Regions from separate parts of the Streptomyces sp. NPDC031100 genome, predicted to be linked through region 3. Evidence: riboswitches for the same ligand, from Rfam matches in the RefSeq annotation. Region 3 holds a riboswitch; each other region holds the start of a gene.
What was found. Region 3 has a riboswitch for cyclic di-AMP ahead of ACZ5DS_RS09385 (M23 family metallopeptidase). Riboswitches for the same ligand answer to the same signal wherever they lie in the genome.

Region 1: another riboswitch for cyclic di-AMP. It lies ahead of ACZ5DS_RS33875 (C40 family peptidase); the one in region 3 lies ahead of ACZ5DS_RS09385 (M23 family metallopeptidase).
Region 2: another riboswitch for cyclic di-AMP. It lies ahead of ACZ5DS_RS35900 (transglycosylase SLT domain-containing protein); the one in region 3 lies ahead of ACZ5DS_RS09385 (M23 family metallopeptidase).
Region 4: another riboswitch for cyclic di-AMP. It lies ahead of ACZ5DS_RS26530 (M23 family metallopeptidase); the one in region 3 lies ahead of ACZ5DS_RS09385 (M23 family metallopeptidase).

The regions. Positions count from the first base shown of each region.
Region 1 covers NZ_JBVIGN010000014.1:213,194-220,207, reverse strand. Annotated here, with positions in the region: gene ACZ5DS_RS33885 (carboxylesterase/lipase family protein) at 1-689, shown strand, start outside; gene ACZ5DS_RS33880 (phosphatase PAP2 family protein) at 597-1,928, opposite strand; gene ACZ5DS_RS33875 (C40 family peptidase) at 2,342-3,544, opposite strand; cyclic di-AMP (ydaO/yuaA leader) riboswitch at 3,553-3,709, opposite strand; gene ACZ5DS_RS33870 (M4 family metallopeptidase) at 4,051-5,652, opposite strand; gene ACZ5DS_RS33865 (LysR family transcriptional regulator) at 5,833-6,813, opposite strand; gene ACZ5DS_RS33860 (TetR family transcriptional regulator) at 6,988-7,014, opposite strand, start outside.
Region 2 covers NZ_JBVIGN010000016.1:138,603-145,616, forward strand. Annotated here, with positions in the region: gene ACZ5DS_RS35880 (carboxylate--amine ligase) at 1-94, shown strand, start outside; gene ACZ5DS_RS35885 (FAD-dependent oxidoreductase) at 140-1,342, shown strand; gene ACZ5DS_RS35890 (carboxymuconolactone decarboxylase family protein) at 1,440-1,901, shown strand; gene ACZ5DS_RS35895 (HAD family hydrolase) at 1,966-2,778, shown strand; gene ACZ5DS_RS35900 (transglycosylase SLT domain-containing protein) at 2,813-3,292, opposite strand; cyclic di-AMP (ydaO/yuaA leader) riboswitch at 3,296-3,479, opposite strand; gene ACZ5DS_RS35905 (polyprenyl synthetase family protein) at 4,020-5,030, shown strand; gene ACZ5DS_RS35910 (LolA family protein) at 5,291-6,532, shown strand; gene ACZ5DS_RS35915 (ABC transporter ATP-binding protein) at 6,566-7,014, shown strand, end outside.
Region 3 covers NZ_JBVIGN010000003.1:335,159-342,172, forward strand. Annotated here, with positions in the region: gene ACZ5DS_RS09375 (TetR/AcrR family transcriptional regulator) at 1-301, shown strand, start outside; gene ACZ5DS_RS09380 (SGNH/GDSL hydrolase family protein) at 398-1,183, opposite strand; gene ACZ5DS_RS09385 (M23 family metallopeptidase) at 1,458-2,351, opposite strand; cyclic di-AMP (ydaO/yuaA leader) riboswitch at 2,356-2,520, opposite strand; gene ACZ5DS_RS09390 (alpha-galactosidase) at 2,824-4,896, opposite strand; gene ACZ5DS_RS09395 (tyrosine-protein phosphatase) at 5,068-5,865, shown strand; gene ACZ5DS_RS09400 (DUF6126 family protein) at 5,891-6,013, opposite strand; gene ACZ5DS_RS09405 (helix-turn-helix domain-containing protein) at 6,010-6,621, opposite strand; gene ACZ5DS_RS09410 (hypothetical protein) at 6,685-7,014, opposite strand, start outside.
Region 4 covers NZ_JBVIGN010000010.1:19,049-26,062, forward strand. Annotated here, with positions in the region: gene trmB (tRNA (guanosine(46)-N7)-methyltransferase TrmB) at 1-467, shown strand, start outside; gene ACZ5DS_RS26520 (PrsW family intramembrane metalloprotease) at 495-1,781, shown strand; gene ACZ5DS_RS26525 (aldo/keto reductase) at 1,788-2,732, opposite strand; gene ACZ5DS_RS26530 (M23 family metallopeptidase) at 2,824-3,861, opposite strand; cyclic di-AMP (ydaO/yuaA leader) riboswitch at 3,871-4,037, opposite strand; tRNA gene ACZ5DS_RS26535 (tRNA-Met) at 4,382-4,455, opposite strand; gene ACZ5DS_RS26540 (dihydrofolate reductase family protein) at 4,521-5,654, opposite strand; gene ACZ5DS_RS26545 (MarR family winged helix-turn-helix transcriptional regulator) at 5,720-6,235, shown strand; gene ACZ5DS_RS26550 (GTP cyclohydrolase II) at 6,343-6,978, shown strand; gene ACZ5DS_RS26555 (DHA2 family efflux MFS transporter permease subunit) at 6,981-7,014, opposite strand, start outside.

The DNA of each region.
Region 1 (7,014 bases), on a different contig from region 3:
AGGTGCCGATCCTCATCGGCAGCACTCGTGCCGAAAGCCGGTTCTTCGTCGCGCTCACCCAGCCGCATCTCACGGCGCAGGAGTACACCGACCAGATCGACGCCACGTACGGACAGGCGGCTCAGCAGGTCCTGGCCCGCTATCCGGTGGACGCCTACCCCAGTCCGTACGACGCGCTGTCGGCGGTCCTGACCGACTCCACCTTCGCCTGCCACACACTCAGCACCGCGCGCGCGTTCGCCTCACAGGTGCCCACCTATGTCTACGAGTTCGACGACCCGCGCTCACCCACCCTCTACGGAGCCCAGGTCCCAGGCCTGGACATGGCGAACGCACACAGCGCCGAACTCGCCTACCTGCACGACTTCACCATGGCCGACCGCCCTCTCACCGCGGAACAGGTCGCCCTCGCCGACGACATGAAGCGCCGCTGGGCGGCGTTCGCCCGCACCGGCGATCCCGACATCTCCGGTGAGACCCGATGGCCGCCCACCCATGTCGGGCGGCACACGATCCTGACTCTCAGCCCCGAACACACCCGCGCCTCGACCGCCTTCGCGGCCGACCACCAGTGCGACTTCTGGGCCGGTCCTGTCTCACACCGGTTCGGGTTGCGGTTCAGGTTGCCGCACTGGCGCAGCCTTCGGTTCCCACAGTTTGGTGGTCTGTACATAGCCCTGAATCACTGAAGCCATCGCCAGAATGAGAAGTGGTCCAAACACCCACGGGTGTCTGGCCATCTCCATCGGCAGATAGCGATACGACACCAGGAGCGCAGCGAAGACCGTTGCGCCGTAGGTGACCAGCTGGACTCCTGACCGATCCCAGCCACGTTCGAGCGAGCGCAGCGCTGCCTCGATCGTGAGCGCAAACACCACGCCGGCAATGAGATCCGCGCCGTAGTGGTAGCCGAATCCCAGCGTTGCGGCGAGCGTGGCCATCAGCCAGAACGCGCCTGCGAATCGCAGAATCCGTGGGGCCTTGCGGGTATGAATGAAGATCGCGGTAGCCCACGCTGTGTGCAGGCTGGGCATGCAGTTGCGTGGGGTGATCTCGTCGAAGGGCATCGAGTGCGGGGTGTTGACCGGCGGTGGCGTGTCCGGCCACAGGTTGGCCACCGCCCAGTGCCCGCCGCCGGTGCCGAAGGCGCCGGTGCCGTAGGCGAAGACCGGTCCGACCACCGGGAAGACCATGTATATGGCCGGCCCGAGAAGGCCGATCGCCAGAAAGGTGCGCACCAGATGATGGCGCGGGAAGCGGCGCTCGACCGCCACGTTGCGCAGCTGGTACAGCGCGACGACGACCGCGGCCACCGCGAGCTGACCGTAGACGAAGTCGAGAGCATGGGCGCCGATCGGGCCGGTGGCCCTGACCATCCGGCCCACCAGCCACGACGGGTTGCCCAGCGCGTGATCGGCGATTGCCACGTACTGATCGAGCACCGCCGGGCGGGTCTTCGACGTGATGAGGAGCCAGGTGTCGCCGGTCTTGCGGCCGGCCACCAGCAGCAGGGCCAGCCCGACGCCCTTCAGCAGCAGGACACGTTCCTGGCCGGTACGGCGTGTGATGGCGATGCCCGCATATCCCAAAATCACCCACAACGCGCCGTTACCGAAGGGGTGGCCGTCGGTCACCTTGGCGTCGACCGCCCACCGCACCAGCAGGAAGGCGACGTCGATGCCGATCGCGGCACCAATCGCGATGAACCGTTGCCGCCAGGTGAGCACCACCATCGTCAACGCCAGACTGGCGTACAACAGGAAACCCGATTTCGGAGGGAACACCACCTCTTGCACCTGGTTGGTGATCGGCCCCGGCAGGCCGTAGCGCCGCGCGGCGACCTCCAGCGTGATGACGAATCCGAGGGCCGCCACACCCAGCGTGGCCCACAGTATCGCCCGTGGTCGACGCCACGCGGCGAACGGAATTCTGGAGGTTATTCGCGAAAACACCCGCGAGGCTATAGGTATCAATTGTTTGGCCGATTTGTTAGATGTTGGTCAGTTAGGTCACTCTTCGTGCCGGATAGCATTGGTTTTCCGGTGACGACAGGCGATGAGGGCGCTCGTCGTGAGTTCGATCATGTTAGCGGAGCGATGCGGGTGATTTCGCTGGTCATGGATGGTGCGCAGGTCAGTCGCCTTGAAACGCGCACACAGGGCCGTGAACCGGCAGCCTGGGCGGAGATGTTGGCTCACCGCCAACACTCCGAATACAGCGATCAGTTCCCCTTGGCGACGGGACGGTGCTCTCTCTGCGCGGTCTCGAGCACGGGACGTGCCCGGGTCAGGGATGGGGCGGCGCCTGGTTCTCGCTCTGGACCTTTGGCCGCCGCTGGCCGTCAGGCCGGGCGGACCACGCTGTGGATGATCGAGTCGCCGCCGTAGTAGATGGATTCCTCGCGGACGTAGGCTCCGGGCTTCGGGGCGTGGATCATCATGCCGTTGCCGATGTAGATACCGACGTGGCTGATGTCGTCGTAGAAGAAGACGAGGTCGCCGGGCTGGGCGTCGGTCAGGGACACCGTCGTACCAACGTTCACCTGGTCGTAGGTGGTACGCGGCAGGGAGACGCCGGCGGCCTTCCAGGCGGCCTCGGTGAGGCCGGAGCAGTCGTAGGAGCCGGGCCCGGTCGCACCCCAGACATACGGCTTGCCGATCTGCGCGCGGGCGAAGGCGAGCGCTTTCGCCGCCTTGGCGGCGTACGTGGAGCCCGACGAGGAGGTGGAGGTGCCCGAACCCGAGGACGAGCCGGATCCCGAGGACGCGCCCGAGGACGAGCCGGAACTCGATGTCGAGCCCGAAGACGCGCTCTGCTGCTTCGCCGCCTGCGCGGCCGCGGCCTGCCGCTTGGCGAGCTCCGCCGCCTTCCGCGCCGCCTCCTCCTGCTTCTGCTTCTCGATCGCCGCGAGGCGTGCCTTCTCCTCCGCCGTCAGCTTGGACAGCAGCTCCCGTGCGGTGGACAGCTTCTTCTGGACGGTGGACTTGGCCGTCTTGAGGTCGTTCTGTGACTGAGTCAGCGTTTTGAGGCTCTTGATGGCCTTCTGTCGCGCCTTCAGGGTCGCGGACTGCTCGGTGACGTAGTCGTCGACCGCGCCCTTCTGGCGCGAGGTCAGCCGGTTCATCAGCTGCGCTTGGTCGAAGTAGTCCTGCGGGGTGTCCGAGAGCAGAAAGGTCGCGGTGTCGGGGGTGGCGGCCCCGGTCCGGTACTGGGCCGCAGCGAACGAGCCCAGTTCCTCTCGCGCCTTGTTGAGGCTGGCCGTGCGCTTGGCCACGTCGTCGAGCAGGGTGTCGACGCGCCGGCGCTCCTTCGCGGTCTTCTCCTTGGCCGCGTCGTATTTCTCGGTCGCCGACTCGGCCTGGCGGTACAGGTCGTCGACCTGCTTCTGGACCTCTTCGAGGCTCGGTTTGTCGTCGGCGGCGGGGGCGGCATTGGCGGTCTGGGACAGCAGGGCCACGGAGGTGAGAGCGGCCGTGGCGAGGACGGGGGTGCGTATGCCGGCTACACGCGTACCCGTGGGGCGCGACTTGCGGTGCGACGCCAAGGGAGGCGACTCCTTCCATGTTCCGCCTACCGAGTTAGCTGTCGGGTTCGGGCGGGTGGTTCGGAAGGGTTGCCCTACGACCCTTGTCCCGTAAGGGAGTTGGGCCGATTCACCCCAAGGTCGGTGGGTCCCCGGCTCCGGCTGCCGCACGGGCGCGCCGGACTCGACGGAGGCCGCACGGCCCGGCGACGTTCGCCGGTGGGGGTCGGGCGGCCTGACCGGAACGCTAGCCAACGCGTGTGGCCCCTGTGAAGGTTGGTGGGTGATATGCCCGATACATTTTCGTGACCTTTGCTTGGTGGCTCCGTCGAGTACAGTCAATCCGTATCTATATGAGCTACATTGTCCGTAATCTATGCCCGCAGACCGGCCGCGTTCTAAGGAAAAGGAAGCCGAGGGAGCTGGAGTGAAAAGGATCTCCGAAACTCCGGGGCCCGGGCGACGGCTGTGGGGGTACTCGTCGTCGTCCGGGCCGGCTCCTGCGGATCAGGCGGTGTGTCGGTGCGTCAGGAGACGTTGACCGCGCTCCAGGCCGCGGCCACGGTGGCGTACTCGGGGCTGGTGGCGCCGTAGAGGTCCTTCGCCGCGTTCAGAGTCGCGGTGCGGGCGCCCTTGTAGTCCGTGGTGGAGGTCATGTAGACGGTCAGCGCCCGGTACCAGATGGCGGAGGCCTTCTTGTTGCCGATGCCGGTGACGGTGGAGCCGTTGTACGTCGGGCTGTTGTAGGTGACGCCGTTGATCGTCTTGGTGCCGCTGCCCTCGCTGGCGAGGTAGAACCAGTGGTTGCCGACGCCCGAGGAGTTGTGCACGTCGAGCCGGCCGACGGACTTCGACCAGTAGTCGGCGGAGCGGCCGTCCAGGGACGGCTTGTCGAAGCGGCGCAGCCACGGCGGGGTGGACTGGTCGCTGAAGAGGTAGTCGGGGGTGTCGAGCGGGTTGTTGGCGTACCACTCGACCATGGTGCCGAGGATGTCGCTGGTGGCCTCGTTCAGGCCGCCGGACTCGCCGCTGTAGCGCAGGTTGGCGGTGGCCGAGGTGACGCCGTGGGTCATCTCGTGGCCCATGGTGTCGAGGTCGACCTGCTCGGGGTCGGTGGTGCCGTTGCCGTCGCCGGTCATCATGCAGAAGCAGGTGTCCGACCACTGGGCGTTGTCCCAGTTGGTGCCGACGTGGACGAAGACCGTGGCGCCGCGGCCGTCGTTCTTGATGCCGTTGCGGCCGAAGGTCGACTTGTAGTAGTCGAACGTCTCCGCGGTGTTGGCGTGCGCGTCGACGGCGGCGGTGGCGCGGTCGGTGGAGAACTTCTTGCCGTCGCCCCAGATGTTGTCGGCGTCGGTGAACAGGGTGCCGGACGTGCTCTTCAGGGAGGAGGACGAGATGTTGTGCGCGTCCTTGGTGATGTGGCCGCGCACCGGGTCGATCAGGGCGAAGGTGCCGTCGGCCTGCTGGGTGGTGTCGATGCCGACGTCACCGGTGTATTCGGAGTGGCCGGTGCCGGTCGCCTCGTGCTCGGCGTCGTAGTTCTCGATCGCCTTGCCGGTGGTGGCGTCGGTGACGAAGACCTCGCCGTGCGGCTGACCCTTGTCGCCCAGGCCCTGCACGGTGGTGCGCCAGGCCAGGCGGGGGGTGCCGTCGGCGGCCCACACGATCAGCTCGGGGGTGGACTTGGCGTTGCGCACCAACCCGTGCGAGCGCTTCAGGGCGCCGGCCGAGGCGCCCCTGGCGTCGACGGCGGGAGCGACGGACTTGAGCGTGACCTTGTGGGCCTTGGCGCGGGTGGATCCCTTGAGCGAGCCGTCGGCCTTCTGGTGGACGACGAAGTCGCCGCCGACGACGGGGAGGCCGTGGTAGGTCCGTTCGAAGCGGACGTGCTGGGTGCCATCGGCGTCGATGACGACGTCCTTGACGTGGAGTCTCTGGCCCGGGCCGAAACCGAAGGTGTCGGCGTGCCGGGCCACGTTCGCCTTGGCCTGGGATATCGCCGAGTCGCGGACGGACGTTCCGCGCTGCACCGCATGTGTCTGCGAGTGCGCAGGTACCGCCATCGCACCCGTGGTGATGACACCGGCGGCGACCATGGCGGAAAGGGCAAGAAGGGGACGGGGCATGACGGGGTGATTCCTTCGCTCGTCGTGGGGTGACGACGTCTGTGGACGTTGGCTCGTCGTGGGGTGACGACGTCCTTGGACGTTGACGCGAAGTGTTCACCAGGTGACATGTTCCTGACGTGACTCCATCTGGGATATAACCGCGGAGTTATAGGGCATGGGGAACTGTGGCCCGGCCGGTCACGTGCCCTCGCCGAGGGCGAACTCCTCGCCCCCGTCCTGCCACCAGGCCAGGTACTGCGGCCGCTGCCGTACCAGCGACAGATAGGCGGCCAGCACACGCTCGCATGCCTCGTCGGCGAGCTCGGGCAGAACCGATTCCGTGTTCCACGCCAGCAGCAGCCTCCGGTGGAACGGAACGTCCACGAGCGGCCGCTGCACGGTGCCCGGGGCAGAGACATCGGCGGTCGGCCACACACCGCAGACGGCACGCCGGCCGGCGACCAGGATCTGCGCCACGGACAGGTCCGGCGTCACATGGGCGATGCGCGGAGTGAATCCCGCTGACCGACAGGTGAGATGAAGGTACGCATGCACACCGCTCTCGTCGGCCTCCGGCATGACCCACTCCTCGCCCGCCAGCTCATGGAGACCGACCCTCTCCTGGCGCGCCAGCGGGTGGTCCTCGGCGAGCAGGACGAAGACCGGCTCGCGGAGCAGTGTCCGCGTCGCCACCGACTCGCCGACCGGAAGAGGGAAACCCGGGAACTCGCCGAACACCGCGATGTCGCATTTCGACTGGCTCAGCGATTTCACCAGGGTGTGCACGGAACGGCGGGCGTCTATGGTGAGCCGGCGTTCCGGGACGAGTTCGAAGAGGGCGGAGACCAGCAGGGAGACCAGGGGGCCGGCGGTTCCGCCCGCCCTCAGCGGCGCGGCGGCATGCCTGTCTGCCTCGGCCGCCGATCGTGCGTACTCGCGCAGCCGGTCGAAGCCGACGACGAGGTCACGGGCGCAGCGCAGAACGTACTGACCGTTCTCGTTCGGCTTCACCCCGTCGGCACTGCGGATGAAGAGCGGGCCGCCCAACTCGTGTTCGATCCGCTTCAGCTGAGCGCTCGTGGCCGGCTGAGAGAGCTGCAGCCGTGCGGCGGCCCTGCGGATGCTGCCTGCCTCGGCGACAGTGAGCAGGACACGGAGGTGCCGGAACTCGAGGTGCATGAACACTCCCCGCTCAGCGCGGGGGACCCCTGCACCCCCCATGACCAGCAGAACCAGTTGCCCGACGGCATGGTGACCAAGAGTCCGACGGACCCGTGGGTGTGGCAACCACAGGACGGTAAAACCTACGTTCAGGTCATCGGGCCGACGAGTATCGTCCTGGCGGCGACACCGTCACTCCGAGGCGTAGTACAGCCGGAG
Region 2 (7,014 bases), on a different contig from region 3:
GATGCTCGCCCGCTTCGTGCGCCCGGGCGCGAAGCACCTCTACCAGCTGTGGCGGACCAACCGCCGCGGCAGCACCACCACCGCCACGAAGTAGGCAAGGCCACCGAGGTGGCGCACCGTGTCTCTGGGGAGGGACTTCGTGATTCGACCGGTTGCAGTCATCGGGGCCGGGCCGTTCGGCCTGTCCACCGCCGCCCATCTGCGGGCGCGCGGCATCCCCGTCCGTGTCTTCGGCGACCCGATGGTCAGCTGGCGCGACCACATGCCCGAGGGCATGCTCCTGAAGTCGACCCCCGCCGCGTCCAACCTCGACTGCCCGCAGCCCGGCCACACCCTCGCCGACTACTGCGACGCGGCGGGCATCCGCCGGCTGGTGACGGACGAGGACATCATCCCGGTGGAGACGTTCGTCGCCTACGGCGAGTGGTTCCAGCACAAGCTGCTGCCCGACCTGGAGCAGGTCAGGGTCGTCTCCGTCGACCGCGACGAGAGCGGCGGGTTCGAACTCAAGCTGGACTCGGGGGAGCTGTTCACCGCTCGCGCGGTCGTGGTCGCCACCGGCCTGTCCGGGCTGGCCCACCTCCCCGCGGAGCTGGCGGCAGCGGCGGCCGACGGTCCGGCGCCCACGGGCCCGGTCTCCCACAGCTCCCAGCACCACGACCTCACCCGCTTCGCCGGCAGGGAGCTGATCGTCGTCGGCGCCGGCCAGTCCGCGCTGGAGACGGCGGCCCTCGCGGCCGAGGCCGGCGCCCGGGTGCGCGTGGTCTCGCGCGGCCGCGGCCGGGTCGCCTTCGGCGCCCCGCCCTGGAACCAGCCGAGGCTGCGCCCAGAGTCGCCCTTCGGCCGCGCCTGGTCCCTGTGGGCCCTCAGCTACTACCCCCATCCGTACCGCTTCCTGCCCGCCCGCACCCGCCACTACCTGGTCCGCCGGGTCCTCGGCCCGCTCGGCGCCTGGTGGCTGCGCGACCGCTTCGAGGGCATGGTCCAGGTCCAGGAGGTCGAGCGGGTGACGGGCGCCGAGGCGCCGGACGGCAGCCCGGTCCTCACCGTCCGCGGCCATGGCGGCCGCACCGAGCGGCTCGCCGCGGACCACGTCATCGCCGCCACCGGCTACCGCGTGAACATCGCGGCCATGGACTTCCTCGGCCACGAGCTGCGCACCCGGCTCGCGGTGAGCCGGGGCGCGCCCCGGCTCGGTGCCGGGTGCGTCTCCTCGGTCCCCGGCCTGTACTTCACCGGCCTCCCGGCGGCGTCCTCGTTCGGCCCGGTGATGCGTTTCGTCTGCGGCACGGAGTTCGCCTCGCCACGGCTGGCCAGGCACCTGGCGGCGGCCCACGGCTGAAAGATCGTCGCGCCGGTCTGTCACACCGTCCGCCTCCGCTCCGTCAGTGCGGTGAAAGCAACCCCGCGAGCAGCACTGACCCACAGGAGGCAGCACCATGCAGGCACGGACGGCCAATCCGGCGCAGGTCCTTCCGAGCGCGATGAAGGGGATCGGCAGCCTCTTCCAGGCAATCGGCGAGGGCGGTCTGCCGCCGGAGCTCTCGGAGATCGTCGGGCTGCGCGCCAGCCAGATCAACGGGTGCAGCGCGTGCGTGCACGCTCACACGGCGAACCTGCGCAAGGCCGGCGCGAGCGAGGAGCGGATCGCCACGGTCGCCGCCTGGCGCGAGGCGCCCTTCTTCACCGAGGCCGAGCGCGTGGCGCTGCGGCTGACCGAGCGCGTCACCCGGCTCGCGGACCGCTCCGAGGAGTCGGTGCCGGACGAGCTGTGGGACGAGGTGGCCGACCACTTCGACGACAAGCAGCTCTCCGCGCTGATCCTCACGATCTCGCTCACCAACCTGTTCAACCGCATCAACACCACCATCAAGGAGCCCGCGGGCACCACTTGGGGCTGAGGAGCACACAAGTCCGGGAAGATCAGGGCGAGTCGGCGGGGCGCGCGGTCCGTATTCTCTGATCATGGCCGCACCCCCCGCATATGCACTGATCGCCACCGACCTGGACGGGACGCTGCTGCGCGGCGACGACACCGTCTCCGACCGGTCGCTCGCCGCGCTCGAGCGGGTGGCGAGCGCCGGCGCACGGCACCTGGTGGTGACGGGCCGCCCGGCTCCCCGGGTGCGGCCCCTCCTGGACGGCCTCGGGTGTACGGGGCTCGCGGTGTGCGGGCAGGGCGCGCAGGTCTACGACGCCGGCGCCGACCGCCTGCTGTGGTCGGTGCGGCTGGACCGGGAACTGGCCGAGACCGCGCTCGGCAAGATCGAGGCCGAGGTGGGGCAGGTCTACGCGGCCGTGGACCAGGACGGCGTGGACGGGCTCACGCTGATCGAACCGGGATATCTGATGCCGCACCCCACCCTGCCCGCCGTGCGGGTCGGCCGGCGCGACGACCTGTGGTGCGCGCCCATCAGCAAGGTACTGCTGCGCCACCACACGCTGTCCGACGACGAGTTGGCGGCGATCGCCCGCTCGGCCGTGGGCTCGCTGGCGACGGTCACGATGTCCGGTCCGGGGACCGTGGAGCTCCAGCCGTGCGGCGTCACCAAGGCGACGGGGCTGGCGCTGGCGGCCGAGTACCTGGGGATCCCGGCCGAACGGGCCCTCGCCTTCGGGGACATGCCCAACGACATCCCCATGTTCGACTGGGCCGGACGCGGTGTGGCGATGGCCGGCGCCCACCCCGAACTCAAGGCCGTGGCCGATGAGATCACCCTGTCGAACGAGGACGACGGCATCGCCGTCGTCCTCGAAAGACTGTTCCCGACCGACTGACCGGGATATCAGTAGGGCCTGCCGTGGGCGCCGGTCAGTAGGCGCCGAAGACGTTGTCGATCGACCCGTAGCGCGCGGCCGCGTAGTTGCAGGCGGCCGTGATGTTCGCGACCGGGTCGTAGATGTCGAAGGACGTTCCGGCCACGTGGTAGGCGTTGAACGTCGGGTCGATGACCTGGAGGAGGCCCTTGGACGGGATGCCCTTGGCCGCGTTGGAGTCCCAGAGGTTGATGGCCTGCGGGTTGCCCGACGACTCGCGGATGATGTTGCGGTAGATGCCGTTGTACGACCCCGGGATCTTCTTCTCGGCCATGATCGCGAGCGACTCGCGGATCCAGCCGTCGAGGTTGTTCGGGTATCCGGCGAGCGTGGTGGACGGCGTGGTGGCCGTCGGGGTGGCCGCGGAGGCGCTCGTGGCGCCGACGAGCGGAAGGGCGAGTACGGCGGCGCCGGTGCCGATGACGGCGAGCTTGCGGACGAGGCGGGTGCGGCGGGGCTGAGCGGCAGCAGGCATGGGGACGTTCCTCTCCGTCGCCTGCGAGGTGAGCTGTCGGGTTCGGGCGGGGAGGTGCCCGGCCGTGCCTCCGGAAGGAGGCACGGCTTCACCCCTAGCCGTTCCGGTGCGACGCGTGCCGTCCGGTCCGGCGACTTACCTGGGTCCCCCGCTCCTGCCGTACGAATGAGTTCGTCGATGGGTTGGGTCAGGCGCGGCAGGATTCGGCGTTCGCCTGACTGGCCCGGAAGCTATGCGAGAGCACATGTCCGGAACAAGTATCTGATGCACATAAAGAGCCCGTTGACCTTGATCTGCGCCGAATGGGGTGCTTGATCCTTTGCGGTTGCCAACACTCAACTGGCCGATGCGGCAAGGGGAGACGGGTGGTGGCGCGATTGGCCGGATGCAGGGTGCGCGTGACCCAATTCACGAAATGTCAAAGCGTATCAAATCAGACATGAGGGATTAGGTGGATTCAGGGGGTTTTGCTGCTCGTGGCGCAAAAGGAGTACTCGACTCGCCCACCCAGTTCGCGACAAAACGGACGAGACCCTGTTAATGAATAGATGTCCGTCCTTATCAGATGATCAAAAACATACCGGCCGCGATCCGATACCGCCCGGGCTGGACCGGTGGGCGCTATCGGTGATCGAAACAGGACCGGATACGCTGACTTGAGTGATGGCAGCGACCTATCGACAAACCGTGTAATCGCCAACAGACACCAGCAGACAGGAGACCCCTCGTGACCGTCGTCGGGCCGTTCGGGCTGAGCGTGCGGGACCAGGCTCTGGAAGCCGATGTCCAGGCCGGATTGGCGGCTGTCGAGGAAGGCTTGCTCGAAGCCACCAAGAGCGAGGTCCCGTTCATCACGGAGGCCGCGCAGCACCTCGTACGGGCCGGCGGGAAGCGGTTCCGTCCGCTGCTCGTGATGCTCGCGGCGCAGTTCGGCGACCCGTACGCGCCGGGCGTCGTGCCGTCGGCCGTCGTCGTGGAGCTGACCCATCTGGCCACGTTGTACCACGACGACGTCATGGACGAGGCGTCCGTGCGGCGCGGCGTGGACAGCGCCAACACCCGCTGGGGCAACTCGGTCGCGGTCCTCACCGGCGACTTCCTCTTCGCCCGCGCCTCCCAGATCCTCGCCGACCTCGGCCCCGAGGCGGTCCGGGTGCAGGCCCTCGCGTTCGAGCGGCTGGTCACCGGGCAGATCCTGGAGACCGCGGGTCCCTCGGACGGCCGCGATCCGGTCGAGCACTACCTGGACGTGCTCGGCGGCAAGACGGGCTCCCTGGTGGCCGTCTCCTGCCGGTTCGGCGCGATGATGTCCGGCGCCGACGAGACGGTCGTCGACGTGCTCACCCAGTACGGCGAGCGGCTCGGGGTCGCCTTCCAGCTCGCGGACGACGTGCTGGACATCGCCTCCGACTCGCACGAGTCCGGCAAGACCCCGGGGACCGACCTGCGCGAGGGCATCCCGACGCTGCCCGTGCTCCGGCTGCGCGAGCGGGCCGCCCGCCTCGGCCTGGCGGAGGACCTCGCGCTGTGCGAGCTGCTGGACTCCGACCTCAGCGACGACACGCGGCACGCCGAGGCGCTGACCGCGCTGCGCGCGCACCCCGCGCTGGAGCAGGCCCGCCGGGACACCGTCCGGTACGCGGAGGAGGCACGGTCCGCGCTGGCCCCGCTGCCGGAGTGCGACGCCAAGGCGGCGCTGCTCGAACTGTGTGACGCAGTGGTGCACCGGGCCGGCTAGGACCGGCCCCGGTCATCTGTGCACCTGCCTTGAGGGCGGTGTCTCCCGCCCGACCCCTACGGGTCGGGGGAGGTACCGCCCTCTCGTGTCATACCCCAGGCGTACACGGAGTTGGCTCCGTGGGCTGACGCTTCCTCACGGCCGATTTGGTCAGATGGAGACCACGGAAATCACCACTCCTCACCGATTCGGGTGAGAATGGCGGCTCAGGTGGACCAGTGTGGGGGACAGCCGCCGCCGACGACGGAGGTAAGGCACAGATGGCACCGTACGAATCCGACGACGCAGCGGGCGCGGCACAGGGCGAGGACCTGCCCACCGGACGCCGCAAGGCCGCCCGGTACGTGGTCCCGGTTGCGGTGGTGGGGGTGGCGGCGGCCACGATCGGGCTGGTCCCGGCGCTCGCAAACTCCGGTGACCCCGACCTGCCGAAGATCACCGCACAGCAGCTCATCGAGAAGATCGCCAAGTCGGACGTGCAGCAGCTGTCCGGCACCGTGAAGGTCAGCACCGACCTCGGCCTGCCGGACCTCGGCGGCCTGGAGAGCAGCCTGGTGTCCGGGGCGGCCCAGGGCGGCGACGGCTCCTCCGCGGACCCGACGTCCAAGCTCACCGAGCTGGTCTCCGGCACGCACACCCTGCGCATGGCGACCGACGGCCCGGACCGGCAGAAGCTGTCGCTGCTGGAGAGCGGCGCCGAGTACAGCCTCATCCACAACGGCAAGGACGTCTGGGGCTACGACAGCAAGAGCAACGAGGTCTTCCACGGCACCGCCGCCGACTCCGGCAAGGAGCACCGGGCCGAGCCGCCGGCCACGCCGAAGGACTTCGCCGACGAGGCCCTGAAGTCGGTCGACGACACCACGTCCGTGACCGTCGACGGCACCGCGCAGGTCGCCGGCCGCGACGCCTACAAGCTGCTGATCAAGCCCAGGCAGTCCGGCACCACGGTCGGCGCGATCAGCATCGCCGTGGATGCCAGGACGGGCATGCCCCTCAAGTTCACGCTGACCCCGAAGAGCGGCGGCGCCGCCGTCCTCGACGCGGGCTTCACCCAGGTCTCCTTCGCCAAGCCGGCCGCCTCCACCTTCGACTTCACCCCGCCCAAGGGCGCGAAGGTCACCGAGGAGAACGAGGAGAAGGGGGCGAGGTGGGAGAAGCGGGAGCAGTGGGAGAAGCGGGAGTCCAAGGCGCCCGAGCACGCCCCGACGGCCGGCAAGGACTTCGCCCAGGGCATGGACGGGGCCACCGTCCTCGGCAAGGGCTGGACGTCCATCGCCACCTTCGACACCGGCGCCAAGGGCGGCCTGCCGTCCGGCTCCCAGGGCGGTGACCTCGGCGGCTTCCTCGGCTCGCTGGGCGACCAGGTCTCCGGGAAGTTCGGCAAGGGCACGGTCTTCTCCACCCGCCTGGTCAACGCCCTGATCACCGACGACGGCAAGGTGTACGCGGGAGCGGTCACCAAGGACGCGCTGGTGAAGGCGGCGAACGAAGGGAAGTGACCCCTCCGGGGCATCGACGAATCGAGGGAGCCGATGGACGAACCGTCCGCCACGGAGCGGGACTCGGGGGACGCGCCGGCGCACGTCATCGCCACGCGCGGTCTGACCAAGCGCTACCGCGGCGGACAGCTCGCCGTCGACGGTCTCGACCTGACCGTCCCGGCGGGCAGCGTCTTCGGCTTCCTCGGCCCGAACGGCTCCGGCAAGACCACGACCATCCGCATGCTGATGGGCCTGATCGAGCCGACCTCGGGCACGGCCCGCGTCCTGGGCCGCCCCATGCCCCGGGCCACCCGCGCCGTCCTCCCGCAGGTCGGCGCACTGATCGAGGGCCCCGCTCTGTACGGCTTCCTCTCCGGCCGGGACAACCTGCTGCGCTACGACGCCGCCGACCCGACCGCCGATCCGCGCACCCGGCGCGCCCGCGTCGCCGCCGCCCTGGACCGGGTGGGCCTCGCGGCCGCCGCGGGCAAGAAGGCGCG
Region 3 (7,014 bases):
CGAGGGCTGGGCGGTGGCGCTGCGCGAACCCGCCCTCCGGGAGGTCACCCGGGACCTGGACCGGCAGTGGAAGGCGGCGCTCACCGAGGTCATCGCGGAGGGCGTGGCCGCCGGCGAGTTCGAGTGCGCCGACCCCGCGGGGACGGCCCTGCGGCTCACCGCGCTCCTCGACGGGCTCGCGGTGCAGCTCACGTCGTACCCGGGCGCGCTGCCGCGGACCCGGGCCCAGCAGTGGGTGGACGACGCCCTGGCCCGGGAACTCGGGCTGCGGCGAGAGGCGTTGACCGAGCGGGGGCGGTGAGCCGAGCGGGGGCGGTTCGTCCTCCCGCCGGGGCGAGCCGTCGCACGGGCGTGCCCCGTACCGCCGGCTCGCGGTACGGGGCACGGACGGCGGTGGTCAGGCCACCGACTCGATCCGCATCTTGATGTCGTCCGGCGACAGGGTGCCCTTCGCCGTCACATGGTCTCCGGAGGACTCGCCGCGCAGCCGGCGGCCGATCCACGGGACCAGGTACTCGCGGGCCCAGTGGACGTCGTCGCGGCGGATGTCCAGGGTGCCCCGGGGCGGGAGCGGCGGCCAGGGCTGCTCCGGGTCGGCCGGGACGTCGAGGCCGAGGGCCTGGCCGGCGCGCAGCGCCACGCGCGTGTGTCCCTCGGGTGAGAGGTGGAGCCGGTCGTCGTCCCAGGCCCGGCGGTCCTGGACGGACTTCAGGGACCACAGGTCGAGCACGGGACAGCCGTACCGGTCGGCGATGGCACGGACGTGCCCGTTGTAGGTGGCGATCTTGCCGCGCAGATGCTTCAGCAGGGGGACGCCACGGGTGTCGAAGCCTGTGGTCACGAGCACCGAGCCGGCAACCTCGGTGAGCTGGGCCACGGCCCGCTCGAAACGCTCGGCCACCTCGTCCGGGTCGGTGCCGGGCCGGATGATGTCGTTGCCGCCCGCACAGAAGGAGACCAGGTCCGGGGCCAGTTCGACGGCCTGTGGGAGCTGGTCGGCCACGATCTGGTCGAGCAGTTTTCCGCGCACGGCCAGGTTGGTGTACGCGAAGTCGCCCTCGGGACGCCGGTCGGCGAGCAGTACCGCGAACCGGTCGGCCCAGCCCACGAACGCCCCGTCGGGGCCGGGGTCGCCGACGCCCTCGGTGAAGCTGTCCCCCACCGCCACGTACGACCCGATCACTGATCTGTTGTCATTCTTCGAATCGTCTGCCACGTCGGACCATGATTCCCCTTCGGGTGTGACCTACGCGACCGTAGGCAGGGGTTGACGAACGGTGAGATGAGACACCCTTAAATAGTTTGCCAATCCAGGAATAGCGGTCCTGCCTGGCGCGTTGACCGTGCGATCGCAACACGTGCGGACACGCCGAAGGCCGGACCCGGGGATCGGGGTCCGGCCTTCGGTTGCGTGTCAGGCAGGTGACTCTGGAGGAGGGGTCCCTGAGCGGGAAGCCTCAGACGGCGACGCCGTGCGAGCGCAGGTAGGCGACCGGGTCCACGTCCGAGCCGTAGTCCGGCGTGGTGCGGATCTCGAAGTGCAGGTGCGGGCCGGTCACGTTGCCGGTGGCGCCGGAGAGGCCGACCTGCTGGCCCGCGGTCACGGTCTGGCCGGCCGAGACGGAGAGCTGCGAGAGGTGGCCGTACTGGGCGTAGTAGCCGTCGTTGAGCTTGATGACGACCTGGTTGCCGTACGCGCCACCCCACCCGGCAGAGACGACGGTGCCGGCGCCGACGGCCTTGAGGGAGGTGCCGGTCGGGACGACGAAGTCGACGCCGGTGTGGTAGCCGCTGGACCACATGCTGCCGGCCACGTGGTAGCCCGTGCCGACGGTGGCGCCGGCGACCGGGAGGGTGTAGCCGGTGGCCGGGGCGGCGGCGGGCTGGGCGCTCTGGGCCGACCCGTTCGACGCGGACGACGACTGCGTGGAGGGCTTGGCCGGAGCCGGGGAGGAGGGCTTCGTGCTCGTGGCCGCCTTCTTGCCGAGCGCGAGCTTCAGGCCGGGGTGGATCAACGACGGGTTGTCGCCGACGGCCTCTCGGTTGTCCTGGTAGAGGCGCTGCCAGCCGCCGCGGACGCTCTGCTCTTCGGCGATCTTCGAGAGGTAGTCGCCGGACCTCACCGTGTAGGTACGCACACCCGAATGCGCCGAATGCGTCGTCGTGGCCTTCTTCTCGGCGACCGGAAGCGACTGCACTGCCTTTTCGGAAACAGACTGCGTGGTGGCCGCATGCGCACCGCCCGCCCCCATGAGCGGGAGAGCCAGCGCGGCACCGCCGCTTCCGGCGACGGCGATCGAGCGGGTGAAACGGCGGGACTTGGGACGGCGGTGCTTACCCTTTGCGAGCATGGCGCATTCCTCTCCGGCGCCTGCGAGGTGAGCTGTCGGGTTCGGGCTGGAGCTGCCCGGCCGCGCGGTGCGCGGCTACACCCCCCAGCCTGTCCCGGAGACCGGGACAGGCAGTCGTACCTGGTGGGTCCCCCGCTCCTGCCGAACACGGGTGAAGTGTGCGGGAACTCCGGGCGGCGGCAGGATTCGGCGTTCCGACCGGATTGGTCGCGAACGTAAGCGAGCAAGACGCATCCGGACAAGCAGCCGGTTCCCGGCGTTCCCACGTCAGCTGATCGAATTCGGGAATTCACGGTCACCCTCCGTGAATTCCCGGCTCCTCCCCCATTTCAAATCCCTTTGCCCATGCCGGAATTACGTGAGCATGACGCGCGACGCACGGTCACGAATATGACGCTCCTCACGCACCTCGCCCCACACTCCCTTATTCCAGAGCGAGTTGGAATGAAGGGCTCTAATTCGGACAGAAGACTCAGATATGGCGCAGGCGGAGAACCTTCGCATCCAGGTCGCCCTTCAGTCCGGTGCGCAGCCCGTGGTGCAGCAGGACGGCACCTCGATGGACTTCGCCCGTTTCGCGGCATTCGTACGATGCGCTCGGGTCGAGTCCGCGCAGCCGTACCGCCGGCACCGGCTCGCCGTAGTGCTGCGCCTGGAGGCAGGCGAGGACCACGGCCTCGTCCCCGAGGACGTACTGGACGGCGCTCAGGCCGCCCGTCGGGGGCCGCAGCCGGTACTGGTCGCCGCGCTGGACGACCGGGCGGATCTCCTTGTAGAGGGCCACCCACTCCCGGGCCTCGGCCAGCTCCTCGTCGGTCCACTCGGTGAGGTCGCCGCCGACGCCGAGCACCCCTGCCATCGAGCTGACGAAGCGGAACCGCAGCGAGCTGACCCGCCCGTTGAGCTGGGTGTTCGGGCTGTCGGTGACCCAGGCTGCCATGACCCGGGCGGGGTGGATCTGACTGAACCCGTGCTGGATGGCGAGCCGGTCGAGCGGGTCGGTGTTGTCGGAGGTCCACACCTGGTCGGTGCGACTGAGCACACCGAGGTCGATCCGGCCGCCGCCGCCCGAGCAGGACTCGAAGGCCACCTGGGGGTGGGCGGCGCGCAGCCGGTCCAGCAGGGCGTACAGGGCGCGGACGTGGTCGACCCACAGCCGCTGCGGGTACGGCTCGCCGGGCCAGCCGGCGTCGGTGAAGCAGCGGTTGAAGTCCCACTTCACATAGTCGATCGGGGCGCTGGACAGGAGGGTGTCCAGCTGCTCCCAGAGGTACTGCTGGACGTCCTCGCGGGCGAGGTTGAGGACGAGCTGATTGCGGAGTTCCGTCCGCTTTCGGCCCGGTTGGTACTGGACCCAGTCGGGATGGGCGCGGTACAGGTCGCTGTCGGGGTTGACCATTTCGGGCTCGACCCAGATACCGAACTGCATGCCCAGGTCGTGCACCTGATCGGCGAGGGGTTTGAGACCGTGCGGGAAGCGGTCGGGGTTGGGCGTCCAGTCGCCGAGCCCGGCCCGGTCGCTGGTACGGGCGCCGAACCAGCCGTCATCCACGACGAACAGCTCGACGCCGATCGCCGCGGCGCGCCGGGCGAGAGCGGCCTGCTGCTCCTCGGAGATGTCGAAGTTGGTCGCCTCCCAGGAGTTGAACAGCACCGGCCGGTCCCGCTCGGCGTCCGGGATGACGTACGTCCGCTGGTAGGTGTGCCAGGTGCGGCTGGCCCCGCCGAAGCCGCCGTCGCTCCACAGGCCGGCGAAGACGGGGGTGGTGTACGACTCCCCGGGCTGGAGCAGCAGCAGACCCGAGTCGTCGTAGCCGGCGCCGCCGGTGATCTGTACGCGCGCGTCGGGGAGTTGGGCGACGGCGATGCGCCAGGAGCCGGACCAGCCGAGCGCGCAGCCGTAGACCTCGCCACGCTCCTCGGTCGCGTCGGTGTCCAGCGCGACCCAGGGCAGGTGCTGGTGCCCGGTGTGGCCGCGGCGGCTGCCGATGATCTTCTCGCCGTAGGTGAGGGGCGCGGTGGCGAGCAGGGACTCGGCGGCCCAGCGACCGTGCAGCTGGGACAGCCGCCAGCCCTCGCGGTCGGGCAGGGTCCAGGTGGCGGCGTCGGCCCGCAGCAGCTCCACGCGCGCGTGCCCGCCGTTGTGCACGGTCACCCAGCGCTCCACGACGTCCCCGCGCATCCGGTAGTGCAGGGTGACGGCGAACCCGTCGTCGTCGAAGCGCAGCCGCAGCTCCTCGCCCTCGGCCTCCTGGGCCACGAAGCGCCACTCGGTACCGCGCCGCTCCTCGGTGCGCACGGACAGGGCGGGGCGCACGAAGCGGGGGCCGCCCTCGACGGGGTACTCCTCGCGGCCGTCGAGCGGGGACTCGAAGGGCCAGTAGCCGGGCAGCGGGCCGACCGCCAGGGCCTCGGCGTCGGCGAGCGCGATCCGTGGTCCCCAGTGGAGGTGCAGCAGTTCGTCCGCGTCGGTGAGATGCAGCGCATAGCTGCTGGTGGGCCCCGACAGGAGCCACGTGCGACCGTTTTCGGCGATGTCCGCCATCGAGACCTCACAGGTGCCAACAGATCCGCTCAAGTGCGAACATCATCAAGCCCTGCGGCCCCTGGTGGCAACGCCTGTGGACAACTCATTGCCCGAGGAAATCGATGTCGTATCGTCGACGGAGTGCCCGTCGACGAACCGAGCCGGCGGGGCCGACCGGGAGGAGCCCCCGTGACGCAGCAGGTCCCGTCGACCGAGCCCGAGCTGGCCGGAGTGCGCAATTTCCGCGACGTGGGCGGACTGCCGACCGTGGACGGACGGCGGGTGCGCGCCGGAGTGCTGTTCCGCAGCGGCCATCTCGCGCACGCGACCGATGAGGACGCGGCCTTCCTCGCCTCCCTGGGCCTGCACACGATCTTCGACTTCCGCAACGCGGCCGACCAGAAGCTGGAGGGCCCGGACGTCGAGCTGCCCGGCGTGCGGAACGTGAACCTGCCGCTGAGCGACCCGGCGGACGGCGCCGAGTTCTGGAAGATGGTCCGCGACGGCGACCTCGACCAGCTGCGCGGCATCCTCGCAGACGGCAAGGGGGCGGCCCGGATGACCGCCTCGTACCGCACGATGGTCAGGGAACGCACCGCCGAGCACTCCCGGGTGCTGCACGCCATCGCCGAGGACAGCGTGCCCGCGCTGATGCACTGCGCGGCGGGCAAGGACCGGGCGGGCATCTCGATAGCCGTCACGCTCCTCGCCGTGGGCGTGGAGCGCGAGGCGATCGTCACCGACTATCTGGAGTCCAACGCCAAGCACCGGCGCTACAAGGTCCGCCGCAACGGCAACCCCGACACCGCGTACACCCCCGAGGTGATGGAGCTGCTCAGCCCGCTCTTCGACGCGCGCGCCGAGTATCTGCAGGCGGCGTTCGAGAGCATCGAGGAGACCTGGGGCGGCGCGGACGCCTACTTCGAGCGGGGCCTGCGGCTCACCCCCGAGACCCGGGAACGGCTGCGCGAGCGCCTGCTCGACTGACGCCGCTCGCCCCGCCCGGCTTCCCTCAGCCCTTGGCTCCGACCGCGAACAGCAGGTAGAGGAACGCGGCCAGGACGTGGCCGAGCGCGATGTAGATGATGAGACGGATCCACAAGGAGCGGGGGAACTTCTCTTCGAAGTTGCTCATGGCAGCTCTCCGGTCAAGGGGCCCAGGCACAGCGTGGCCGTGGGGCTCTGCAGCAGGGTGTGGACGAACAGCAGCTCCACGCCGTCGTGGTCCTCGGCGGCGAGGCGGTGCGGGGTGAGCGAGTCGAAGTGCGCGCTGTCGCCGGGCGCGAGCAGGTGCGCGGTGTCGCCGAGGCGGAGGCTGAGCCGTCCCTTGAGGACGTACAGCCACTCCTCGCCGGGGTGGACGCGCACGATGTCGCCCTGGGTGCCGTACGGCACCCGGACGCGCAGCGCCTGCATGCCCCGCCCGGGGGCTCCGGCCTGGAAGTACGTCCAGCCGCCCGCGCGGGTCGGCTCCATGTCTCCGGCGCGGACGATCGCGTCCCGGTCGGCGACCGTCTCGCCGAGCAGCTCCGAGACGGTCGTACCGTAGATGCGGGCGAGCGCGAGCAGCATCGGCAGCGAGGGCTGGCGCTGCCCGGTCTCCAGCCGGGACAGGTGGGCCGGCGAGAGTCCGGCGGACCGGGCCGCGGCCTCCAGGGTGAGGCCGGTGCGCCGGCGCAGGGCGCGCAGCTGCGGGGCGACGGCGGGCAGGTCGTCGCCGGGCTCCGGCTCGGGAGCGTTCATGTCTCCATTGAGCCGGAGTGTTACCTGTTGGGCAAATTTATTGCCCCAGAGGCAAAAGCGTGGTCATTCCGTGGTCGTCATGCTCTGGTAAGCCTGGTTCCGTACATCGCGGTCGGGATGTCTGCGCAGCAGCCGCAGCAACGCTCGCCACTCCTCCGGCCAGCCGAGGGCGCCACCGGTTCCGTTCACCAGGCCTGCCGCCAGCAGACCGGTGACGGTGCCGCCGTCGCGGGCGAGCCGTTCGGCGGCCGCCAGCAGGGCCCCGCTACGCCGGCCCGGGTCGCCGTGGACCCGGTCGGTGCCCAGCTGACCGGCGGCCTGCATGGCGACGATCACTCCAGCCTCCTCCAGGGCGTCTGCCAGGTCCCGCAGTCGTTCGAGGACGGCGGCCGG
Region 4 (7,014 bases), on a different contig from region 3:
ACGTCCTCGCTGTGGATGTGCACACGCCGGGGCAGGGAAACCTGCTCAATCTCGCCGACCAGAACGGGCTGTCCAACGTCCGGGTCGGGAACGGGGACGCCATCATCCTGCTCAGGGAGATGCTCCGGCCCGACGCGCTCGACGGGCTGCGCGTGTACTTCCCGGATCCCTGGCCCAAGAAGCGCCACCACAAGCGGCGGCTGATCCAGCCCGAGTTCCTGACGCTGGCCGCGACCCGGCTGAAGCCGGGGGCGATCGTGCACTGCGCGACCGACTGGGAGCCGTACGCCGAGCAGATGCTCGAGGTGCTCACCGCGCATCCTGACTTCGAGAACACCCAGGCCGACGGCGGTTTCGCGCCGCGCCCCGGGTTCCGGCCGCTGACCCGTTTCGAGGGGCAGGGACTGGACAAGGGACATGTGGTGAACGACCTGCTCTTTCGTCGCGTACCGCATCAGGACCGATAGCACCCTGTCACCGTGAGGGTCGATGCCGTGGCCACCAGTCCTCCGTACCCGACCTACTCCCCCGGTCCCGGAAGCGGAGCGCATCCGCACTGGTGGCAGCGTCGGTGGGTGCGCTACGGAGCGCTGACCACGCTGCTGGCGCTGTCGGGGCTGGTCATCCTCGCGCTGGTGCGCCGGCAGACCGGCACCGAGGGCTTCCTGGTCGGGCTCGGGCTCGCCGTCCTGCCCGTGCCCTGGCTCATAGCCGCCTTCCGCTGGCTGGACCGGGTCGAACCGGGCCCCTGGCGGAACCTGATCTTCGCGTTCGCCTGGGGAGCCTGCGCGGCGGCGCTGATCGCCATCGTCGCCAACAGCTTCGCGACGAGATGGATCGCCACGGCGACCGCCGACCCCACCAGTGCCGACACCCTCGGGGCGACCGTGATAGCGCCCGTCGTGGAGGAGTCCGCCAAGGCCGCGGCCGTGCTGCTGGTCTTCCTCTTCCGCAGACGGGACTTCTCCGGGCTCGTCGACGGTGTCGTGATAGCCGGGGTCACCGCCACCGGGTTCGCGTTCACCGAGAACATCCTCTACCTGGGCACAGCCTTCGGGACCGACCAGATCACCGGCGACCGCGGCATCGCCTCCGTCACCGCCGCCACCTTCTTCGTGCGCATCGTGATGTCCCCGTTCGCGCACCCCCTGTTCACCGTGCTCACCGGCATCGGCTTCGGCCTGGCCGCGCTCTCGGCGGAACGGCAGCACGCCCGGCGCGTGCTGCTCCCGCTCGGCGGACTGCTGCTCGCGATGAGCATGCACGCCTTCTGGAACGGCTCCTCGACCTTCGGCGAGTTCGGGTTCTTCGCCGTCTACGGCGCCTTCATGGTGCCCGCCTTCGGGCTGCTGACCTGGCTCGCGATCTGGACGCGGCAGCGGGAGCTGCGGACCGTGCGGGAGGAGCTGCCGGCGTATGTGTACGCCGGGTGGCTGGGGCCGGCCGAGCCGTTCGTGCTCGGGTCGATGCGGGCGCGGCGGACGGCCCGGGACCACGCCCGGCAACACCTCGGGGGGCGGCCGGCGGCGCGGGCGGTCGCGCAGTACGAGGCGTACGCGACCTCGCTGGCGTTCCTGCGGCACCGGGGGCGGCGCGGGCGGGCCGGGGCGGACTTCGTCGTACGGGAGCGGGAGCTGCTGGCCGAGCTGTGGCAGCGGAAGGGTGTCGCCCGGCCTGCACTGGAGTACGCAGCCCGGGCATCTGCTCCAGCACCGGTGTTCTGGGCGCCGTACGGATATCCGGCGGCGCCCCACCCTGCGTACAACCCGTACCGGTCGTAGCAGACGTCAGGCGGAAGCCCGGGTCAAGCGGTCCAGTTCCTCCTGGGTGAGCCGCAGCTCCGCCACCCCCAGCAGCGCCGGAAGCTGCTCCACCGTCCGGGCCGAGGCGATCGGGGCCGTCACCGTCGGCCGGGCGGCCAGCCAGGCGAGGGCGACCGTGGGGACGGGGGCCTCGTGGGCGGTGGCGATCTCGTCCAGGGCCGTGAGGACCTTCTGGCCGCGCTCGGAGTCGAGGTACTGCGCGGCCCGGCCGGCGCGGGCGCTCTCCACCGTCGTACCGGGGCGGTACTTGCCGGTGAGGAAGCCGGCGGCGAGGGCGAAGTACGGGACCGCCGCGAGGCCCTCGCGGGCGGCAAGGTCCTGCAGCGGGCCCTCGTAGGTGTCGCGGGAGACCAGGTTGTAGTGGGGCTGGAGGGCGACATAGCGGGCCAGACCCTCGCGGTCGGAGTGGGCGAGGGAGGCCTGGAGGCGCTCCGGGGTGATGTTGGAGGCGGCGATGTGCCGGACCTTGCCCGCCTTCACCAGCTCGTCCAGCGCGCCGATGATCTCCTCGACCGGCACCTCGGGCTTGTCGAAGTGGGTGTAGTAGAGGTCGATGTAGTCGGTGTCCAGGCGGCGCAGCGAGGCGTCCGCGGCGGCCTTGATGTTGGCCGCGGACAGGCCCGGGTACTCCGGGTGCTGGCTGACCTTGGTGGCGATGACGACGTCGGAGCGGTTGCCGCGGGCCTTGACCCACTTGCCGATGATGGTCTCGGACTCACCGCCCTTGTGGCCTTCGATCCACGCCGTGTAGGAGTCCGCGGTGTCGACGAAGTTGCCGCCGGCGGCCGTGTAGGCGTCGAGGACGGCGAAGGAGGTCTTCTCGTCCGCGGTCCAGCCGAAGACGTTGCCGCCGAGGGCGAGCGGGAAGACCTCGAGGTCGGAGGTGCCGAGTGTGCGCAGCGAAGTCATGCCTTATGTCAACAGCCGAAGCGGTCGATCCGATTCCGCCTCGCCGCGCACAGGCTCCGACTCGCCGCGCACAGACCGGACAAACGTTCCGTCAGGGGTTGAGGCCCTTGCCGCGCAGCCAGGCCATCGGGTCGATGCCGCTGGACTGGCCGCCGGGGTGGACCTCCAGGTGGAGGTGCGGCCCGGTGACGTTGCCGGTGGCGCCGACGCGGCCGATGACGTCGCCGGTGCTGACCTTCTGGCCGACGGAGACGCTGATCGAGGACTGGTGGCAGAACCACAGCTCGGTGCCGTCGTCGAGGGTGAGGATCGTGCGGTAGCCGTAGGAGCCGGCCCAGCCCGCCTCGGTGATCGTGCCGCTGTGGATGGCCTTGATGAGCGTGCCGGTGGGGGCCGCGAAGTCGAGGCCGGTGTGGTAGCCGGAGGACCACATCGAGCCGGCCTGGCCGAAGGTCGAGGTGATCGTGTACGAGGAGGTCGGCAGCGTGTACTGCTTGGCCAGCGCGGCCAGCCGCTCCTCCTCGGCCTTCTTCCTGGCCGCGGCCTCCGCCTCCTTCTTGGCGGCGGCGGCCTTGGCTGCGGCTTCCTTCTGCGCCTTGGCGGCCGCGTCGGCGGCCTGCTTCTCGGCGGCGGCTGCCGCTGCCGCTGCGGCCTTGCTGTCGGCCTTGCTCTGCTGCTGCTCGGCCTGGGCCATGATCCGGTTGCGCAGGGCCTCGCCCGCGTCGGAGCTGTCCTCGTCGCTGTCGGCGGAGGTCGTACCGACGTCGCTCAGCGAGGCCGCGGTGGCCTTGGGCGCGTCGGAGGACGAGGAGGAGTCGTCGAAGAGGGAGCCGACGGAGGGCAGGTCGGGCATGGAGATGGACACCGGCGGCTTGCCGGTGTTGGCGCTGGCCATGCCGCCCGCGCCGACGGCGGCGATGACACCGACTCCGAGGACGGTGGAGCTGCGGGCGAGGCCGCCGCGCTGCTTGGCGACGCGGTGCCGACCGCGGACCGGCCGTATGGACTCCTCGGTGGGGTTCCACTCCTCCCAGGTGCCCTCGTCGGTGCGCTGGGCGCCGAAGTAACCGAAGGTCTCGGTCTCGGTCGGCATGAACGGGGCTTCGGGGGCAGGCCGGTTGGACGCCACGCGGGCGTACTCCTTTCCTTCCTCCGCCTACCGGGTTAGCTGACGGGTTCGGAGCAGGAAGGTCTCCTACGCGCGTATACCGGCCGTGGACTCAGGCAGTTCACGACGGCATCCGCGCGATTCACCCCAAGGTGGTGGTTCCCCGGTTCCCTTGCGGGATTCGGCGCGTGCGCACGGAGCCGCCTCTTGTGACGGCTGGGACGACCGCGCTGCGTTATCGAACGTTAATAGACCCGCGTGTCAGATTCCAAGCCGTTCAGCTTGATCATTAACTATTTCCGGGCGGGACGTACGGGTTACGACCGGTGTAAATCGGGCGAGTTGGTCGACGCTCAGGAGTCTCCGCGTTTTTGATGGTGACTCAGCTGTTATGCGGAGGGGTGCCGTCCGATCACCATCGGTGACATCGGTCAGGGCTGACCGACTGTGGCATACGCCACTCGCCGTCTCGCCGAGGGGGCGCGGCAGGAAAACACTCAGGGCCGGGATCCATGACTGGATCCCGGCCCTGAGCCTTCAGTAGCGGGGACAGGATTTGAACCTGCGACCTCTGGGTTATGAGCCCAGCGAGCTACCGAGCTGCTCCACCCCGCGTCGTTGTGTCTCAAGAGTACCCCATGGCCAGACCACAAAGCACACGGGATTCCGTGAGGTGCTGCTCAGGGCAGCAGGTGGGCGTTCGGCTCCTTCGCCAGGGCCTCGTACTCGGGCAGCACCACGGCCGCCACGCCCGCGCTCTGCAGCACCCCGGTCCCGTCGGCCGCCGTCACGAACGTGTCCGGCTCGCGCCAGGCCGTGACCACGCGTCGTACGCCCGCCCGCAGGATCAGCTCGGCGCAGGGGGCGGGGCGGGAGGCGCGCCGGGAGCAGGGCTCCAGGCTGCTGTAGACGGTGGCGCCGGGCAGGCGCGGATCGGCGGGGTCGATCTTCGCGAGGGCCGCCTCCTCCGCGTGCACGACGGGGTCGTCGCCCTCGCGCGAGTGGCCGCGGGCCAGCTCCGTGCCGTCGGCGGCGACCACCACCGCGCCGACGCTGAAGGCCGTCCGCGAGGGCGGGCACAGGGCGGCCAGGTCGCAGGCGGTGCGCAGCCAGTGGCGGTCGGCGGCGACGGGCTCCGGGCCGGTGCCGGGTGCGGTGGGCTCGTAGCGCATGAGGACGACGTCCTCGATCCGGCGGGTCTCGACGAGGCGCAGCCGGCCGCCCTGGTACGGCCCCGGGCCGAACAGGCGCGGGGCCGCCGGGTCGCCGACGAACAGCGGGGCGAGGACCAGCTGGAGTTCGTCGGCGAGGCCCTGCTGGAGGAGCTGGGTGTGGACCGTGCCGCCGCCCTCGACCATCAGGCGCCGCACCCCGCGCACGTCGTGCAGGTGCTCCAGCAGGGCGCGCCAGTCGAGGTCGGGGCCGAGGGAGACCACGTCGGCGGTCCGGCCGAGGACACGGGAGGCCTGCTCGGCGCCCTTGTCGGTCGTGTACACGAGCTTCTCGCCGCCGGTGTGCCAGAAGTTGGCGGCCGGGTCGAGGTCACCGGTGGCGGTGACGGTGACCTTCAGCGGGTATGCGGTCCTGTGGTCGGCGACCCGGGCCGCGCGGCGCTCGGCCGAGTTCACCAGCAGGCGCGGGTTGTCGGCGCGGATGGTGCCGGCGCCGATCAGGATCGCGTCGACCGAGGCCCGTACCTCGTCGACCCGGTCGAAGTCGGCCGGGCTGGACAGCAGGAGCCGGTCGGGGCCGGTGTCGTCCAGGTACCCGTCGAGGGAGACGGCGGCGGACAGCAGGACGTACGGGTACGGCATCGGCGCGGTCTCCCCTGCGGCAGGCTGATCTTGGTTCAAGTTTGAAACAAACTTACACTGGTGGCATGACGACCCGCTGGCTCACTCCGGAGGAGCAGCGCGCCTGGCGCGCGTACCTCGCCGCCGCCCGGCTCCTGGACGACGCGATCGACCGGAACCTCCAGCAGGACGCCGGCATGCCGCACCTGTTCTACTCCGTCCTGGCCAACCTCTCCGAGGCGCCCGACCGGCGGCTGCGCATGACCGACCTCGCGGAGAGCCTGAAGATCACCCGCAGTCGGCTGACCTACGCGGTGACCAGGCTGGAGCGGGACGGGCTGGTGCGACGCGAGAACTGCAGCTGGGACAAGCGGAGCAGCATCGCGGCGCTGACCGACGAGGGGATGGCCGTCCTGGAGCGTACGGCGCCCGGGCACGTCGAGACCGTGCGCGCCACCCTGTTCGACCGGCTCACGCCGGAGCAGGTGAGGCAGCTGGAGGAGATCTTCACGGGCGTCGCCCGCGGGTTGCAGGGCGACGGTGCCCAGGCCGGGGCGGACGAGGTCCCCTGGCGGCGCCGGTCGTCCTGTTCCGGCTCCTGAGTCACACCCGGCACGCGGAAAGTAATTGCTTTAAGTTTGAAACATGAGGTAGGGTCCCCTTCGAACCACTGCTTCAAAACTGAAGCAACAGCTTCGGAGGGACCCGCATGCCCGACACCCCCGCCGCCACACAGCGCGCCCGCGTCCGGGTACCGCTGCACTTCCACGACGGCTACCGCGTCGACGCCGAACTCGTCACCTTCCACGGCCTGGCCGACGACCAGGAGCACGTGGCCGTCGTGCTCGGCGAGCCCGGTCCCGTTCCGCTGGTACGGCTGCACTCCGAGTGCCTGACCGGGGACGTCTTCGGCTCCGCCCGCTGCGACTGCGGTCCCCAGCTGCGCGAGGCGGTGGAGCGGATCGCCGAGCGCGGGGGCGTCCTGCTCTACCTCCGCCAGGAGGGGCGCGGCATCGGCCTGTACAACAAGCTCGACGCCTACGCCCTCCAGGACCAGGGCCTCGACACCTACGAGGCGAACGCCGCGCTCGGCCTCCCGGAGGACGCCCGCGACTACACGGCCGCCGCGCAGATGCTGCGCGCCCTCGGCATCGGGGAGCTGGACCTCCTCTCCAACAACCCCGACAAGGCGGAGCAGCTGCGCTCGCTCGGCGTCGTCGTACGGGACCGGGTGCCGACCGGTGTCTTCACCACGGCCCACAACGTCCGTTACCTGCGCGCGAAGGTCCTGCAGACCCAGCACACGCTGCCGCTCGCGGAGTTGAGCGAGCTGCACGCGGGCTGACGTCACGGCCGACGGCGGCCCGGGAGGCCGAGGGCG